3 regions of the Paenibacillus sp. OAE614 genome follow, and region 1 is predicted to be linked to each of the others. Evidence: riboswitches for the same ligand, from Rfam matches in the RefSeq annotation. Region 1 holds a riboswitch; each other region holds the start of a gene.

What was found. A riboswitch is a leader RNA that binds a small molecule or an ion and turns the genes downstream of it on or off. The one in region 1 is predicted to bind cyclic di-AMP.
Region 2: another riboswitch for cyclic di-AMP. It lies ahead of ABIE48_RS18430 (3D domain-containing protein); the one in region 1 lies ahead of ABIE48_RS14910 (APC family permease).
Region 3: another riboswitch for cyclic di-AMP. It lies ahead of ABIE48_RS05510 (alpha/beta fold hydrolase); the one in region 1 lies ahead of ABIE48_RS14910 (APC family permease).

The regions. Positions count from the first base shown of each region.
Region 1 is NZ_JBEPOD010000001.1:3,239,505-3,245,660, reverse strand. Features, by position in the region: gene ABIE48_RS14910 (APC family permease) at 149-1,972, opposite strand; cyclic di-AMP (ydaO/yuaA leader) riboswitch at 2,108-2,271, opposite strand; gene ABIE48_RS14905 (phosphotransferase enzyme family protein) at 2,476-3,507, opposite strand; gene ABIE48_RS14900 (hypothetical protein) at 3,651-3,980, opposite strand; gene ABIE48_RS14895 (PrsW family glutamic-type intramembrane protease) at 3,982-6,153, opposite strand.
Region 2 is NZ_JBEPOD010000001.1:4,024,071-4,030,226, reverse strand. Features, by position in the region: gene ABIE48_RS18450 (alpha-glycosidase) at 1-484, opposite strand, end outside; gene ABIE48_RS18445 (transporter substrate-binding domain-containing protein) at 953-1,762, shown strand; gene ABIE48_RS18440 (amino acid ABC transporter permease) at 1,933-2,592, shown strand; gene ABIE48_RS18435 (amino acid ABC transporter ATP-binding protein) at 2,579-3,301, shown strand; cyclic di-AMP (ydaO/yuaA leader) riboswitch at 3,540-3,692, shown strand; gene ABIE48_RS18430 (3D domain-containing protein) at 3,696-4,355, shown strand; gene ABIE48_RS18425 (polysaccharide deacetylase family protein) at 4,428-5,270, opposite strand; gene ABIE48_RS18420 (NADH:flavin oxidoreductase/NADH oxidase) at 5,541-6,156, shown strand, end outside.
Region 3 is NZ_JBEPOD010000001.1:1,090,786-1,096,941, forward strand. Features, by position in the region: gene ABIE48_RS05495 (sugar phosphate isomerase/epimerase family protein) at 1-713, shown strand, start outside; gene ABIE48_RS05500 (MATE family efflux transporter) at 713-2,092, shown strand; gene ABIE48_RS05505 (hypothetical protein) at 2,133-2,762, opposite strand; cyclic di-AMP (ydaO/yuaA leader) riboswitch at 3,247-3,434, shown strand; cyclic di-AMP (ydaO/yuaA leader) riboswitch at 3,522-3,686, shown strand; gene ABIE48_RS05510 (alpha/beta fold hydrolase) at 3,870-4,685, shown strand; gene ABIE48_RS05515 (SDR family NAD(P)-dependent oxidoreductase) at 4,848-5,693, opposite strand; gene csaA (chaperone CsaA) at 5,972-6,156, shown strand, end outside.

The DNA of each region.
Region 1 (6,156 bases):
GCCCTTACTCATAAGTCATTACGCTCAAGCCATTATTCCCACGGGATTACTCTTTCCCTTCATATATATCCGCTGCTTTTACGCAAAAAAAAGACCGCCGGCACAGATGCTGGGGCCTGATTACGAATGGATTGAACCATATGCATCGCTATTTTTTTAAATGATACGGTACCGTTGTCACAACAACATCTTTGCGGAATAAAAGATAAGTTCGGATCATCAAGCTCGTCTGGTTGTGCAGCAGATTGTGCCAGCTCCGCTTTGGAATAAACTGTGGAATAATCACAGTGACCTGGTAGTTGGATTCGCTGGCTTTCCGGTGCACCGTATCGATAAATTTGCTAAGCGGATGAATGATGCTCCGGTATGGAGAATGCAGCGTCACAAGGCGCACGTCAGGCCGCCATTTTTGCCATTTTTCCTCAAACCGGTTCTCTTCTTCCCGTTCAAACGGAATATATACCGCAATGATCTGATCCGCCGCCAGCGACTTCGCATAATTCAGGGAATGCTCCACGACATGCGTAATGCCCGAGACGGGGAGAATGATCACATTGCCTTCAATCGGTACCGCCGGCTCGCACGTCGACAGCCGCAGCTGCTCGCCAACCGCCTCATAATGCTTCTTGATCCGGTGGAACAGATACACGATCAGCGGCAAAAAGATCAGTACCGGCCAAATCTGCGCAAACTTGGTTGCAAAGAACATCACCGACACCGTGAAGCTGATCAGCGCGCCGATCGTATTGATGACGAGCTTCGTCACCCAACCCTGCGGTTTTTCCCGGATCCACTTGACGATCATTCCCGTTTGCGAGAGCGTGAAGGGGATAAATACCCCTACCGCGTACAGTGGGATCAAATGTTCCGTCTGTCCGTGGAAGGCGACGATCAGCACGATGGATAGTAGGCCAAGAATGATGATTCCGTTCGAATAGCCTAAACGGTCACCGCGGACGGTAAACATCCGGGGAATAAACCGGTCTTTGGCTAAATTGACCGCCAGCAGCGGAAACGCCGAATATCCGGTATTGGCCGCCAGGATCAAGATGAGTGCCGTCGTGCCCTGGATAAAAAAGTACATAAAATTCCGTCCGAACGTCTGATTGGCAATCTGGGATACGACCGTCTCCTGGGGATTCGGGGATATGCCCAAATAATAAGCAAGAAATACGATGCCCGAGAAGAGTACAGCCAGCAGAATCCCCATTGCCATCAAGGTTTTGGCCGCATTGTTCGGGGCCGGATCTTTGAAGTTCGGGATGGCGTTCGAGATCGCTTCGACCCCGGTTAGGGCGGAGCTGCCCGAGGCAAAAGCTTTTAAGAGCAGGAACAGGCTGATTCCCGCCACCGGCGTCCCGACCGGCGTATGCAAATGCGGTGAAACGTGACCGGTCACGATGTTGTACATACCAACGCCGATCAAAATGAACAGCGCGAAGGCGAACAGATACACCGGATAAGCCAGGATGGAGGCGGACTCAGTGACGCCCCGCAAATTCAGCAGCGTAATGAGGATGACGAAGGTGACGGCAATCCCCACCGTATGCTCATGCAGCGCCGGAAACGCCGAAGTCAGCGCGTCCGTGCCCGCCGAAACGCTGACCGCAACAGTCAAAATGTAATCTACCAGCAGCGATCCGCCGGCCACCAGCCCGGGATAGATTCCCAGATTCTGTTTGGAGACGACGTAAGCGCCGCCGCCATGCGGATAAGCGAAGATGATCTGCCGGTAGGATAAAATGAGTGCAGCCAGCAAAATCAGTACGCCGATTCCGATAGGTATCGAATACCAGAACGCCGCCGTGCTGACCGTGACCAGAACCAGCAAAATTTGCTCCGGCCCATACGCTACGGACGACAGCGCATCGGAGGATAGAATGGCCAAAGCTTTTTTCTTATTCAGTTTTTGTTCTCCCAATTCGGTAGACTTCAGCGGCCGTCCGATCAAAAGTCTTTTCAATGCTGCCATAAAATGTTTGTCACCGCCAGTGTTAGAGTTGAAATGCTCATGATGTACCCGTTAGACACGTGCTCAACCCTTTTTGGGCACAACAAAAAAAGCCGCAGGAAAGCTGGACCTTCCCGTGGCTTTACGCGCACGACAAATCCCTCTTTCATAACGCTTACGAGGTTAGCTGACGGATTCGGGACCGAAAGTATCCCTACACTCAATAAATGAACATCAAGTGATTCACCCCTGGGACGAAGGCTTAACTTCCTCCCTTTGGTTCCCCCGCTCCTGATTTCAGAATTCAGCGATCAAGGAGTATTACGTTTCAGGTTCACAAGTTCACGATTACGAATTGAATCTTACTCCTTCCAGATGCCTGCTGTAAAGAAGCAAACGGTTTGAGATACGTATGAAAAAATTCAAAAGAACTCCATGTCAACGCTTACAATGGCGGCAATCTATTAATTTCTGGCTGTAGCTGTGCTTATCGCTTGTTTACGCTATTAAAATCATATCGGGCTCTATATATTTCGATCCGCCGCATTCCTCAGCGAAGCCTCTACGGTATCCAGTCGGTTCAAGCAGTGATGCCGGACCATTTCGATGTCGTTATCCAGCTGGTCCGGTTCCAGGTCACGCTGCAAAATATTCATGCACCAATGGGTCAGGTTTCTCAAATGATGGCGGTATGCATAATAACGCAGCAAATCCGGGTTCAGCTCCATCTGTTGTCCTAGTTCCTGCTCATACCCTGTGAGGAAATGACCCAGTCCGTCCCCGATATACCCCACGATATCCAGCTCTGGTGGCGCAAGCATAGCCGCTTCCCAGTCCAGGACGATCAGCCTTCCGTCCGCGGTCTCCATTAGATTCCCTCCCCACAGATCACCGTGGCAGAGCACATTGGGGGCTGGATCAAGCAAGAGACGCTCACGAATACCCATTATCTGGTGCAGCAGCTCGGTTATGCGCGTTTGCTGAGGGATGACAAGCTCACGCAGCAGCTGGCTAGCGGGACTTGCACCGGGCTGAAGATGCTCAAGCTGCTTCAGGCATTGGATCAAATGTTCGGAAAAGGAGACGTGATACGTTTCACTCGAAAGGCCGGATGTGGCAGTAAAGGGAGTCAACTGCCGAATCCGCGCCGCCAGCCGTCCAACACGCTCCAAGTTATGCTTGGAAAAAGGGTAAGCCTCAGCCCAGGTTTCTCCTTCGATAAATTGAAACAGCACCGCTGTGCAATCAGGAAGGGAAAGCAGAAAAGCACCGCTTAAGGTTCGGAGCGGACAGGGCAGCTCCACAAAGTGGCCGGTCTGATGCAATTCCCACATAAACGGCACATAACAGCTGCACCGAAGGATGCCTTGGCGGTGGCTGTCATTGCTATGGTCAAACAGTTTCAGATAGTATCGCGTCCCGTTTTCTCCCTCCACCCGGTAAGAATAGGCCGAATCCCCATAAGGGATAAAAATAAGCCTCCGGGCAGCGATTCCATAAGCTTCGTTCAAGTGATGCACAAAAGCCCCTTCGTCCATTCGATAAGAGTGCCTCACTTCGCTCTCCCCTTTCCCTTTTCATCACGTACCGCGGATAAAAGCAATCAAGCCCGGTGTCTGTGTAACCCGGACTTGAACGCACTCACCTCTTATGAGACTAAAACAATCTTTCATTCATACACCGATGTTAACAGGCAATGTTAACCGATGTAGACAACCGCTCCGCCGCGCCTGTACGCTTTCGGCAGTTCCGTCTCGAGCAGCTCGAGCCTGCGTAACATGTGGTCGAGGTCGTCCCCATGCATGTGGCTTCGCGCCCATTCTTTAAGCTGGGACACTTCGCCCAAGACAGCCGGGATGTCCTCGGACTCCACGTCCGTACCGTCCTGAAAAAGTGCGACCCACTGCAAGTTCAACTCTTCCACCGCCGGCACCCAATATTTCTGGAAAAAGGATTCCGTCGCCACTGGAAGCATAAAGGACCGTTCAAATTCGTCCTCCGGGTCCACAATAATGACGCTGATTGACATGTTATTTCACCCCAAATCGAATGTTGAATGTATAATCCGGGAATTCTTGACGCAGCTTGTTCAAGCTGTTCTCCGCGGCTGCCCGTAACGCCGGCGAGTCCCCGTCCAGCTGAAACTCGAAATGCCGGATTCCTTTGATTTGCTCCAGCGTCGGAATCTCCGCCGTTCCATCAGGCGTTGTTCGCGTCCCAACCGCCTTCTGCATCAGGTTGTTGATCCGCACCTTCGTTTTCTGGTACAACTGCTTATCTGTAAATTGCTGCGGCGTCTGCTGCGGCTTACCCGTTTTTGGATGGATACGGTCGAGCCCTTGCGCCGACTTGGCTTCATAGAAGATGCCCTTCTCCAAATCGACGCCGTCAAACTCCCCAAGCGCTCCGTTCTTGGCATCGTGGAGCTCTACCCCGCGGTACTTCGCTTTGCTCCAATGCACATAATCGTCTGCATCGTTCTTCGGCGGCTGCTCCTCGGGATCTTTCTCCTTCTTTGACGGAGGATCCTCCCCATCCGGCTTATGCGGCTTCTTGGGCAGGTCGGGTTCCGGCTTCGGCTCCTTTCGCCGTTTAAGCAGCTTCTCCAGCCAATCCTTCAGCCTGCTGCCGCCCTTCTTACCGAAGCGTTCGGCCAGCCTGCCGAACGGAACACGGCTCAGCGCCAGCGCAAGCAGCGTAGAGATCACATTTTCGGGGGTGAGCAGCCTTTTCGGATCGCGGATATCCTTAGCGATTTCGTGGCCGCTCGCCGGTATGCTCGCTGCTGTTAAAGCAATACCGAGTGCCGGCCAGAAGCTGACGAACATCAAGGACAAAGCGAACGCTCCGAGCACGATGGCGCTTTTTTCCCAAAAACCGAGGCGGTCCCACCAGTTCTGCAGCGAATCGAACATGCATGAGAAGCAAGCCGGATCGGCGGGATGGACGTGCGCCTGGAAATAAGCGGCGAAGCCCGCCAGCCCGGCGACCACCAGAAGGGCCGCGGTTACACCCGCGGCGGCACGGAAATGCTTCAGCATTCTCGTCTGCAGGTCACCCTGCAGCGCGGCGGCTTCCTGATTGCCGTATAGAAGCGAGAAGCCCAGCTCCCTGCGTTCCCGGGTCCAAGACATGACGCTCGCCAGCCGTTCCCTGCGGGTCAAGAGAGACTCCAGCATATACCACAGCTCTGACACCGGGTTGATCCATCCTTCGCCTTCCATTCTCGGCAGCCGGCTTTTCACCCGATTCAACGAGACGTAATCCAGGACGAGCCCAATTGCCAGCATCAGGAGGAACACGCCTTTCGTGCGGTATCCGCTGCCGGTCAGGTCGCTGATTTTCATAAACCAGTCCGACAATGAGCCCTGCCCGTTATAAGCGGCATGATCGATGATCGACCAGACGAGCAGCAGTGCAGGCAGGGCGAAGATGGCGGCCTTCAGCCGCTTGCGGTACCGTACAGCCAAACCAAGCCCCAGGGCGACCATGCCGGTGTGCACGGGATGACTGACCGACATGATGGTCGGAAAGATGCTTTCTTCAAACCGGCCGGGGAACAGCGTCCAAAAATCCCAATGGATTGTTTCCCCTCCAAGCATCGTCACACTGTAGCCGTACGTCCGCCCGATGATGCCGGAGTTCAGCCAGCGGCGCGTCAGCTCTTCCATCAATTGAAAGCCCACGCCCGCCCCGGCTCCGGCCAGCGTATAATCGGCAAGGCTCATGGAGGAGGCGCGCCGTGAAAAGAGCAGAAACAGACCGAGCGGCAGCAGCTTCCATACTTCCTCGAAGATCGGGGTCAGGACGGCCTGGGACCAGGTGTCCCGCGTATCCCCGCCAAACAGGCCGTGAGCCGCGAGCAGCGTCAGCGCCGTGACCGGGATGACGAGAAAGATGCCCAGCAGCATAAACATCGCCGCCTGCTTCCAGGTAAATGTTTTGCTCCGGCAAAGAAACCAAAACTGCAGCATGACATAAAAAGACCATAAATACTGAACGAGCATCGTGCGTGAATCCCGGTACAGGAACAGACCCAGGATAAAAAATAAAAGGGATATCCAGCACCATATCGTATATAAGGTTTTGAGCCAGGGGAGACGCTGGAGCGTTTCCTGCACCCACCGATAGACCCCTTCGGCGATATCCCTGATTCCGTTTCGGATATTCCAGATCGTATCCGTTTCAATCTCCTCCTTCATGGC
Region 2 (6,156 bases), 780 kb from region 1:
TTGTCGGCTGTCCTCCCCAAGGCTGTGTCCCTTTCGGATCATTGCTTGGATCCCCGTTCGCAAATCGTTCGGGCATAATTTGGTAAAAAATAGCATCCTTTGCCCAATCCGGCACCTTAAACACGTCGATCTCATGTATGTAAGAAAATTCGTAATAGCCGCCCGTCGGCGCCGGACAATTTCGGTACAGCCCGTTGTCGAGCATGTAAATCGTTTCTTTGCCGGAAGTGATCCGGAACGCATAGCTAAGACGCTTGTATTTAGGCAGCACGGCAGCTTCCCAATAATCGAACATATCGTCGGTCGCGGCTTTTTCCATCGTAATTTCAAAATAGGTCGAATCCCAGTCGTATTTGTCTCCGGTCATCGCAACCACCGTATCCACGTCGTTTCGTTTGGTGCGGACACGCAGATGTATCGTCTTCGGATCGTACGCATAGGCCCATTTGTCCCGGGGGACATGGTATAAAGCTTCCAGCAGCATGACTACACCTCCACTAAATATCTAGCTATTTAATACCTCATTCCCGGAATGATGAACCATGGCTGCCGCCTTAATCTGACGTTTCGGTGAACTTTTTGCGTAGGAGTCCCCAATGCGTGTAATTACATAATAAGAAGCTTTTCTTTCAAAGGGTGCAGGTTTTTGAAGGGATTTATGCATCGATATTAGGAAGGAGACGGGCTTTGAAACGGTAAATACATATTTATTCCGAAAAAGAGGGGGAGGTGACTAAAAGAAACAATAGAACTAGGAATAAATGGAATTAAACAGCTATAATCCGCATTATTCTGGCTATTTTGAAATGTATTGACCACTGTATGAAAATGTCATTGCATAATCATGCATTTTTATTGTATGATTAGAACCGTGGTTTTTCGGGCTGGGCCGGATACGGATCATGCCTTTGAACAACAATAAGTATCATTGAAATGGACAGGAGAGATAGATATGAAAAAATGGGGTATTCTAACGGCATGCATTCTGCTGGCAGGCTCCCTGCTTGCCGGATGCGGAAGCAAACCTTCGACTGAGGGCGGCACGGCAGCGGGCGAACAGCCGGCCAGCGGCAAGACAATCGTGCTTGGAACAAGCGCGGACTTCCCGCCGTACGAATTTCATAAAATGGTGAACGGCAAGGACCAAATCGTCGGATTCGATATCGAAATCGCCAAGGAAATCGCCAAAGACATGGGAGCGCAGCTTGAAGTCAAGGACATGAGCTTTGATGCGCTTCTCGGCGAGCTGTCCACCGGCCGCGTAGATTTTGTCATTTCCGGGCTTACACCAAACGAAGAACGCAAGAAACAAATCGATTTTTCGAACAACTACTATAAGGCGGAGCAGGCCGTTGTCGTCAGAGAGGCTGACAAAGACAAATACAGCACGATGAAAGCTCTGGAAGGAGCTTCGCTCGGCATTCAGAAGGGTTCGATCCAGGAGGACATCGCCAAGACGATTCCGGGGGCGAAGATCACCGGTCTGGGCAAAATTTCCGACATCGTGCTGCAGCTGAATTCGAACCGCGTGGATGCCTCCATCATGGAGAAGCCGGTTGCCGAAGCATACATCAAGAACGTCAATGGTCTGGTAATTGCGGATGCGGTTCCTGATTATAAGGAAGACGGCTACGCGATCGGGATCAAAAAAGGCAACACCGAGCTCGTGAACCAAATCAACAAAACGCTGGACCGTCTGAAATCCGAAAACAAGATTGAGCAGTACGTCGCCGAAGCGAGCGATTTGGCTGCACAGAAATAGAGGTTAAGCTGTCAGTTCTCATTTTATACATCGGATAAAAATAGCGAAGCGAATTCGCTATTTTTTCTGTTCAATGATGGGTACCTTGTTTCTAATATGTCCCGATCTGTTGTATACAGGGAAAGGATGGGACAGGCAGGTATGATGACAAAGGAGGTTCTTGGGTCTTTATGAATATGTTCTCCGTTTTTTGGGATTACCGGACGTATTTTGCGACAGGTATCCAGTATACACTGCTCCTGGCGGCCATTGGCGTCATATGCGGCTTCGTGCTGGGCATTATTATATCCTTGATGCGGATGTCCCGCTTGTGGCTGCCGAAGCTAATCGGTTCGGTATGGGTGGAAGTTCTCCGCGGTACCCCGATGGTTGTTCAGCTGTTTATTATTCACTACGGCCTTGTGGCCTTCGGGGTCAAATTTACGCCTATCGAGTCCGGTGCAATTACGCTGTCCATTAACAGCTCCGCGTACCTTGCGGAAGTGTTCCGTGCCGGAATCCAGGGGGTGGACCGGGGCCAGTCGGAAGCGGCCCGTTCCCTGGGAATGACGCGCAGCATGACGATGCGGTACATCGTGCTGCCCCAAGCTGTAAAAAGCGTGCTGCCGGCCATCGGCAATGAGTTTATTACGATTATCAAGGAATCATCCATCGTATCGTTTATCGGTGTCACCGACTTGATGTACCAGTCGGGGGCTATCCAAGGGATTACGTATGATTACCTCAGTCCGCTGCTGGTCATTGCAGCCATCTACTTCATTATGACGTTTACCTTATCCAAGCTGCTGGGGGCATTTGAAAGGAGGCTGAATACCGATGATCAGCGTTAAAGATTTGCGCAAATCGTTCGGCAAGCTGGAGATTCTGAAAGGGATCGACATCGACATCGCCAAAGGCGAGGTCGTCGTCGTGATCGGCCCCAGCGGCTCGGGAAAAAGTACCTTTCTCCGCTGTTTGAATCTGCTCGAAACCCCGACAGGGGGGCAGATCACGTTTGAAGGCGAGCCGATTACGGACAAACGCCATAACATCAATGCCACACGCGAAAAAATGGGCATGGTGTTCCAGCATTTCAATCTGTTCCCGCATAAATCGGTGCTGCAGAACCTCATGCTGGCCCCGGTTAAGGTGAAAAAGCAGCCGCCGGCCGAGGCGGAACGCATTGCCCTCGACCTGCTGCGCACGGTCGGATTATCCGACAAGAGGGATGCATATCCGTCCCAGCTGTCAGGCGGGCAGAAGCAGCGGATTGCCATCGCGCGGGCGCTGGCCATGCAGCCCCACGTCATGCTCTTTGACGAGCCGACTTCGGCGCTGGACCCGGAAATGGTCGGCGAGGTGCTGGAGGTCATGAAGAAGCTCGCAGAGGGAGGCATGACGATGGTCATCGTAACCCATGAAATGGGGTTTGCCCGGGAAGTCGGCGACCGGATCGTCTTTATGGACGGCGGACAAATCGTCGAGCAGGGGACGCCTGCAGAAGTATTTGGTAACCCGCAAAACAGCCGCACGAAAGATTTTCTGAGCAAGGTCCTTTGACAAAGAGCCTGCATCTACAAATGATAAAGCCCTGGACGAGAATATTACTCATCCAGGGCTTTTTATGTACCTTTTCATGAATAAATTGTTAAAATGAATGAAGATGTTGTAACTTTTTTAAAAGGAATTGAGCCGTTACTCCCTTGCTTAAGTCAGCTAACAACTCTAAATAAAGCCTGATAATTCAAGGGTTTTGGATTGGTAACATTTTCATGCGCACAGGTTACAAAATTGTGATATATTTGTTGAGCCGAAACTTTTAAGGTAAAGTGCGGGGGATGTAATTTGTGTACATAGTACGCTTGGGGTGAATCGCACCAACAGGGCGTAGGGTTGTCTCCTCAATCCGAATCCGACAGCTAACTTCGCAGGCATCACGACTTAAGGAGGAACCATGAAAAGATTTAAAGGAATCAAGACACTTGCAGCCATCATCGGCATTTCTCTGGCGGTACAAGCGGTACCCACGTTTGCGGACTCGGTCCATGTAGCGAAGGATGGAGACACCTTCTATACACTATCTAAACAATATGGTGTTAATTTGAATCAGCTAATGAATGCAAATCCGAACGTAGAAGCAACCAATATTTATCCAGGCCTGAAATTAAATGTTCCCGGAGCAAGCACAGCCAAGGCATTTGCCGCAGAGGACAGCGGCTCCATCATCACGGCAGCTTCCTTGAACGTCAATGGCGATGACAAAGTTGTGGAAGCATGGGGTAAAACCTTCAATTACTCCAAAACACTCGACGTCCGAGCTACGGCTTATTCTTCTGCCGCTAGCGAAAACGGCAAGTGGGGCGCAGTGGACTACTTCGGCAACCCGCTGAAGCTGGGAACGATCGCGGTTGACCCTTCCGTTATCCCGTTGGGAACGAAAGTGCTCGTTACCGGTCACAGCTTCCAAGGCCTTCCGAAGAAAGCCTTCGTAGCGACAGCTAAGGATACCGGCAGCGCGATTAAGGGTAAACGCATCGACATTTTCGTGCCGGGCAGCCCGGAAAGCGTTAGTGCCTTCGGGTTCCAGGACGTTGAGCTGTTTTTCATTAAATAGTCAATGCTATTCATAATAACACGGAAAAACCGGCTTTTGTACTCAAGCCGGTTTTTTTGTACGCTCAGCGCGTTACTTGTCTTTTGGAACGTGAAGTAACCTCGGCAGCGTGACAAATGAATAGCCTTTATTTTTCAAGGTCCGAATAATGTCCGGAAGGGCATCGATCGTACCACTGAGGTTGGACGTGGTTCCACCTCCCGCATGCTGAAGAATGATCGAGCCTTGCCCAACGGTGGACAGCACGTTGCGCTTGACCGCCTCCTTGCCGATTCCTTTCCAATCCAGCGAATCGACGTTCCAGTTTACGATTTTGTAGCCCTGCTGTTTGGCCCAGCGTAGTTGGCGTTCCGTGATGTCTCCATAAGGCGGCCTGATCAGCTTGGGCTTATAGCCGACGATGCCGTAAAGCGTGTTCTCCGTCCGCTTAATCTCGGCTACATATTCGTCCATCTCCAATTTGTGAAACACCGGATGATTATAGGAGTGGTTTCCGATCACATGTCCTTCACGGACGATGCGCTCGACCAGCTCGGGATGCTTCTTCGCCCGGCTGCCCATCACAAAAAAGGTGGCTTTAATATGATGGGCTTTGAGCACATCCAGGATCTGAGGAGTAAACCTGGGATCCGGCACGTCATCAAAGGTTAGGGCTACCTCTTTGACGCGCGGACCGTGAATTTTGAACGTTTCGGGATATTTTTTGATCAGCTGGCCGAGCGTAAGGATCTGCTGTTCCTTCCGCTTTTCTTTCGCCTCCCGGCTGCTGGTTTCCCGTGCAGGTTCGGAACCTGACGGATGTTCCGGGGGTTCACCGCCTTGAGCGGCGGCTGCCGGCCACCCGGACTGCCAAGGACAGATCAACAACAAGATCAGCAGGGAAGACAGCAATGTGCATAACAGCTTCTTTTTCATCCGTCTCGACTCCTTTCCACCGCGGACAAACAGCGAAAACATGATTATCCTTGTTATGTCCATAAGTTGATGCAATTATGTTGCTTTTAATCAGATGATGGGCCACATTTTCATATCGTTCGGCAAAGCGTGTATAATAGAACTGATGGATTACGGTCGCTGCACGTTGGCCGTAACCGCGAGGTATGGACATGAGCGGCGGCGCTGCAATCATATAACCCTGTTGTCATATAGGCTTAATCACATACACCATAAAGGAGACACGAAGCAATGGCAGATCTATTTACACCTTATGTACTTAAAGGATTATCTCTGAAAAACCGGATTGTTATGCCTCCGATGTGCCAATATTCGGTACAGGCTGAGGACGGGATCCCTAACAATTGGCATTATGTCCATTATGTATCCCGCGCAGTCGGCGGAGCCGGATTGATTATCGTAGAGATGACGGGGGTTCACCCCGACGGACGGATTACGAACCGAGATACGGGAATATGGGATGACGGGCAGATCCCTGCTTACCGCAAAATCGTCGACGAAGTGCACGCCTATGGCGCAAGGATCGGCATCCAGCTGGGCCATGCCGGCCGCAAGGCGGAGGACGCGAACCCGCCTGTAGCTCCATCGGCCATCCGTTTTGACGAGAAATATAAAATTCCGAGAGCTTTGTCCACCGAAGAGGCCCAGAGTTTGGTTACCGCCTATGGGGAAGCGGCCCGGCGCGCGGTGGAAGCCGGCTTTGATACCGTGGAGATACACGGCGCTCACGGCTATTTAATCCATCAGTTCCATTCTCCGCTGACCAACCGAAGAGACGATGCGTATGGAAAAGACCTGGCTTTGTTCGGAGAAGAAGTCGTTAAAGCCGTCAAGAAGGCGGTCCCTG
Region 3 (6,156 bases), 2.1 Mb from region 1:
GGGTACGGGACATTGAAGCTTATCTTGCAGAGGGCGGCGAGCTGCAGGAGCTTAGACGGTATATCGAAGATCATGGACTGAAGGTGGCGAACGCCATCGCCTTCTGGGCTTGGGCCGACCGTGATCCTGAAGTGAGACAGCGCGGTTTCGATCAAGCGGAGAAGGAAATGGAGATGCTGGCGGAGCTGGGCTGTCTCGCGGCGGCGGCGCCCCCCTTCGGACAGGTTGCCCACGTCACGCTGGACGAATTTGCCGCCTCCTTTGCCAAGCTGGCCGAGTTGGCCCGCCGGATCGGCATAGAGCCCTATCTTGAATTCTGGGGAAAAGCGGCCCGGCTGAACTGCCTGAAGGATGCGATTTACGTAGCTCAAGCCAGCGGAGTGGCGGACGCCAAAATTCTTATCGATCCGTTCCACATGTATACCGGCGGCAGCGAGCTTCGGGACCTTGAAGGCTTGCCTGGGAACCGGATCGGCATCGTCCATGTGAACGATTATCCGGCGGCGCCGTCCCGCTCCGAGATCCAGGACGCCCACCGGGTATTTCCGGGAGACGGCATCGCTCCGTCCGGAGCGCTCGCCAGAACGCTGGCAAATGCGGGATATGAGGGCTACCTGTCCCTGGAGCTGTTTATGGACAGCTACGGCGGGTTGACCGCCCTGGAGACCGCGAAGCTTGGCATCGCCAAGATCCGGGAAGCTTACGGCCTGTAATGTCCAGATCCATCGCGGGAGACAACCCCGTTAGCAAGCTGTCGCTGCTTGCGATTACGTGGCCGATTTTTGTGGAATCGGCCCTTCAAATGTTTCTCAGGACATCGGACACGTTCATGCTGAGCAAGGTGTCTGACGGCGCGGTTGCGGCGGTCGGCGTCGCGAACCAGATCATCATGTTTGCGGTGCTGATGTTCAATTTCGTGGCGCTCGGCTCCGCGGTGGTCATCTCGCAGTATTTGGGTGCACGCAGGCAGCATGAAATCGGCCGGCTGGCCGGGTCCTCGCTGGCGCTGAACTTCCTGTTCGGCCTGGTCGTGAGCGTCATCGTCATGATGCTCAGCGGGCCGCTGCTGCGGATATTCGACCTCGATCCTTCTCTGTTCGGGCAGGCGGAGAAGTATTTGCTCATCGCCGGGGGCGCCCTGGTCATTCAGGCGCTGTTGACCGCCGTCACGACCATGATCCAGTCTCATGGATTAACCCGGCAGACGATGGTCGTCACGATCGGCATGAACGTGCTGAATATTTTCGGCAATTACCTGTTTATTTACGGCCCCGGAGGCTTTCCGAAGCTGGGCGTCGTCGGGGTGGCGATATCCACCGCCTTTGCCCAGTGCGTCGGTCTGGCCGTCAATCTGGTGCTGCTCCGCAAGGCGGCGGGCGTCTACATCCGCTGGAACGACCTGTTCGTGTGGAGCCGTGAGCATATCGGGAAGGTGCTACGCGTCGGCGTGCCGTCCTCGGCCGTGTCCTTGTCGTACTCCGCCAACCAGTTTGTGACCACGGCCTTTATTTCGTCGCTTGGGGCCAGCGTGCTGGCAACGAAAATTTACACGCAGAACATCATGTTCTTCGTCATGATTCTGGCCGTCTCGCTGGGCCGGGGCGGGCAGATCATCGTCGGGCAGCTGGTCGGCGCGGGCCAGAGGGAAGAGGCCTACAAGCAGGTGATCCGGAATCTGATCCGCAGCGAGCTGATCACGCTGGCGGCCGTCGCCGTGCTGATGCTGTTCCGGCAGCCGCTGATGAAGCTGTTCACGACCGACCCGGACATTATCGCGATGGGAGCGGCCTTGCTGCTGCTGAGCTTTCTGCTGGAGCCGGGGCGCAACTTCAACGTCATCCTGGAACGGTCGCTGCAGGCCGCCGGCGACGCCCGGTCCGCCATGGTCGTGTCCATCACGGTGACCTGGCTCTTCAGCGTGCCGCTGACGTACCTACTCGGCATTTATTGGGGATACGGCCTGTACGGCATCTGGGCGGCTTTTATCGCCGACGAATGGCTGCGGGGCATCCTGCTCTGGGTCCGCTGGAGGAGCAAGGCCTGGCAGCGAAAAGCGCTGGTGCAGCTTCGCAGCGAGGAGCAGGCGCTGTAGCCGCCCGCGCAGGCAGCACAAAAGAACCGCCACTCGGGGATTATCCGGGGTGGCGGTTCTTTGTGCCGGTGCCGAACAGGGACAGATATGCCGAGGAGCGGCGGATCAAGGCGCGGGTATCCGTCGGGAACTCCCGGCCGAGCAGCGGGAGGCGGTTGACGGGAGCTTTCGCCTGGACTTCCGTATCAAGGTCAGCCGTCAGGCCGGAGATCGCAAGCGACGTTCCTCCCCCGATGCGCAGCGATGCTGCGGCTCCTTCGGCGTAAGCCGTACGGTTCAGCTCGAGAAGGCCGGCATCAAGGGATCTTCCTATGTGTTCGGCTGTTGTGCGCGCGGTATGCTGCTCCAGGCGTGATCTGACATCAAGCAGCGCCATCAGCGCGAGCGGGTACTGATTGTGGTCCGGATGCTTCAGAATGTGCATGGCCGTCGCGGTGATGGCCTCTTCCAGCGTCAGGCCGCAAATATAGCGCAGGCGGCAGCCCCACCGTACCAGATCGAAGGCTTGCTTGCCTGAGCACAGCAGACCCTCGGCAAGCCCTTCCTCTCCGGAGTAAGGCAGCTTTAAAATGCCGATCCGGCAGTTTTCCAGCCAGCCCAGGCTGTGGTGCTGGTACCTTGGAAGAACGATTTCAAACAGTTCGATGGTGGGAATCAAAGCCCGGTTCATCGTGACATCCTCCTTGACCGTGATTTCATGGTTACTCCCTGCCGTCTTGTTCCGGATCGTCACGGCCAGTAGGGTTCTATACATGTGTCCGATTGGTAAACTATCCGAATCATACGTCCAAGGGATATCTTTGGCAAGAAGACGAGGCGGATTTTTTTAGATCAAAACCAGCATCTTTCCAGTGCAAAGTCCAAAATTCCGGCAAAAAGCCGCTTTTTTTCAGCCTAGCGGCTTCAGCCCTATTCCGGCACTATTTTCCGATCCAATGGGCGGGTTCAGCCATTTGAATGGCTTCCCGCCTTCAGTTATCCAGCAAAGCTAAGGAAAGCGGTAGGAAAGGCCGTAAAACAATGATTCCTACGGATTAGGACCCGTTTTCCCATCAGATCCCCAAATAAAGCAGGGAATCGTATCGTTTCCCTGCTTTACAGTTCGCCGTCCCAGGCGTATATTCATTTCATCATCCAATAGAGTAAGATTTGCGACTTGATGAACGCTGAATTTTCCGATGAAAAGCGGGGGAACCAATCGCAGTCCTCGTCCCACGGAGCTTTATGCTGGGGCTTGCGGCTTGCAGGGGTGAATCGGAGGCAGGATAACGCCTGTTTCCGTAGGGCTACTCTCACGGCCCGAATCCGTCAGCTAACCTCGTAAGCGTAGTTGAGAGCGGAGGAAACTGTGATTTGACGCATCAACACAGGGTATCTGCTCTGTGTTTTTCTGTGCGCTCATTTTGAAGGATGAAACGTGTACATGGAATATGTCTATTCGCTGAATTTCCGCCGGAGGGCGGAAAGCGGGGGAACCGGTCGTGTCTGCAGCATCCGCTGCGGCCATATGGGGTGAATCTCGAAAGTGATGAGTAGGGCTACTCTTTGGCCCGAATCCGTCAGCTAACCACGCAAGCGTGTTAAGAGAGGCAGCTGTTATTCATGCAGATGGCAAGGCTTATTCAGCCTTGGATTTGGAAGCATGGAAGAGTGTCCTCTTTCCGGTGCTTCTTTTTTGTTGTTTAAAAAAGGAGAAGCATTGATTCCCAAGCGGGCGGCGCCCGCAATTTTGTACAAATAGAGAAAACAGGTTATGTGGGAGAGAGGAGAACATGAAGTGCCCCAGATACAAGTAAACGGAACCACGTTATATTATGAAATTCACGGCAGCGGCACGCCCATCGTGTTCATTCACGGGCATTTGTCGTCCCATCATATGTTTGAGCCCCAGGTCGAATATTTCAGCAAGCGGGCGAAGGTAATCGTGCTGGACCTCCGCGGTTACGGCAATTCGGGGAAGCTTGACGTGGAGGTCGGGCACATTATGGAAACCCAATGCAGCGATCTGTGCGAGCTGCTCAATAAGCTGCATATTTCGCAGGCGACGCTGGTCGGCTGTTCCAGCGGAAGCGTGCTCGCCCAGACGTTTGCCGCCCTTCATCCGGACCGGGTCAGCGCTCTGGTGCTCGTAGACAGCTACTTCGCGGGATGCTTCGGGAAAAAGAACCATTTGCTGAATATTTGCGAGGCGTGCAGTTGGCTGTCTTATTATTTGCCTGCGGAGTTTTTCCTCCGGTCGCTGCGGGTGACGTATAACCGGTGGAGACCGGTCTACAGCATCCTGCGCAAGGAGCTGTACCACAAGCGGCCGACAGAGTCGATCAAGCAGCGCATGGAGCTGCTGCGTATGGAGATGCCCGCCAATTTGGCGCGGCTGCCGATGCCTGTACTGTGCGTCGCAGGCAGCCAAAGCGAGTGGTTCGTCAAGCAAATGCAGCGGGCGGCCACCCTGTTCCGGCATGTGCAGCTGGCGACGATCGAGGATGCGATGTATCCGACCCATTTGTGCCAGCCCCATGCATTCAACCGCATGCTGCTGAACTTTTTGATGGACCAGCATATTTACCGGACTCGGGAAGCCTATGGAGGATAGCCCGCGGTCATGGGATTTGCCTCCTGGAAAGAAAATCGCATCTTGAATCGCACTGGCCTTCACTCAAACGATCTACTCGCTGTATTAGGTAGCAAGTTAACCGCCCGATAAGAAGGCGGTTAACTCAGCTCTAGCGAGTATTCGTTTTTTCAATGAGACAGATTATATTAAAAAGGGTGGGATGAACCGTCCATCAATATCGGTGAATCCGTATTCCTGGGCAAGATCACCAACTTGTAGTACCAGTCCGTTTTTCAGTTTCACTTCATCATCCCCAGCTAGGGCTGACACCGCTCGCCCTACGTAGTACGGCGACTCCGTGTGTTTCAAAGCTTCAACCTCTTTCCAATGATCTTCATCTGTACCGAAGTTCCTTAATACCAGTTCTGTTCTCATCCAGCCAGGGGAGACCGCTACCACGGTTATTTCAGTGCTTTTGAGATCATGAGCTAATCCGAGCACTGAGCGGTTAATTGCATTCTTGGCGAGGTCGTAATAGAAAGTTCCTAAATACTTATCCTGATCCTGAAATGTGGTATGTACGATCAATCCAGAATCAGCTTCCAGCATAAGCGGGATCGCATAATGGTTTGTCGCTATTTGTGGGCGTACTCCATTCTGAAACATAGCATCCCACATGTTCAGCGGATATTCCCAGAATGGTCCGGATTGTAAATTCACTTCCAAGTCATGCAGTCCCCAGACATTATTCACTAGGATATGGAGCCGTCCTTGTTCCTGTCGGATTCTCTCGATCAAAGCTTGTGTATCCTCATCACGGGTATGATCGCAACGACATGCGTACGCCTCTCCTCCATGACTTCGAATCTCCTCCACAGTTTCATCGATGCTGCCTGGAAAACCGTGTGTAGTCGTACCTCGTAAACTTCTTCCGGATACATAAACTACTGCTCCGGCTTTCCCAAGCTCAACGGCAATCCCACGTCCTGCCCCCCGGCTTCCTCCGGTGACGAGAGCGATTTTCCCAGCGAGTCTCTTCAAGTTCATCTACTCCTTCACAGTTATTTATTTCATCATACTAAAGTAAAACGTCATTAACTGTCGTATTTGAGGATGAACGATTGATTTTTGCAATAATTGAAAAGGCACGCTTGAGAGTTAGGCATATGGCTAATTTCTTATTTGCGGCTATATCGATAAAATACGTTATGGGAATCTGGGCTGCGGTGTGCAGCCTTTTTTTAGGTTGGTGAAAGTGCTTGTGCCATTGACAGGCAGGGATATAATGGAGAGATATAATCATGGCATAAGAAGGAGGAAAAGTTGTGGCAACCATCGAAGATTTGATGAAGCTGGACATCCGCATCGGAACGGTGGTCAAGGCGGAGCCTTTTCCGGAGGCACGCAAGCCGGCGATCAAGCTGAGCATTGATTTCGGGGAGCTTGGAGTCAAGCGTTCCTCGGCCCAGATTACGAGAAGGTATACCCCCGAGCAGCTGGTCGGCCGCCA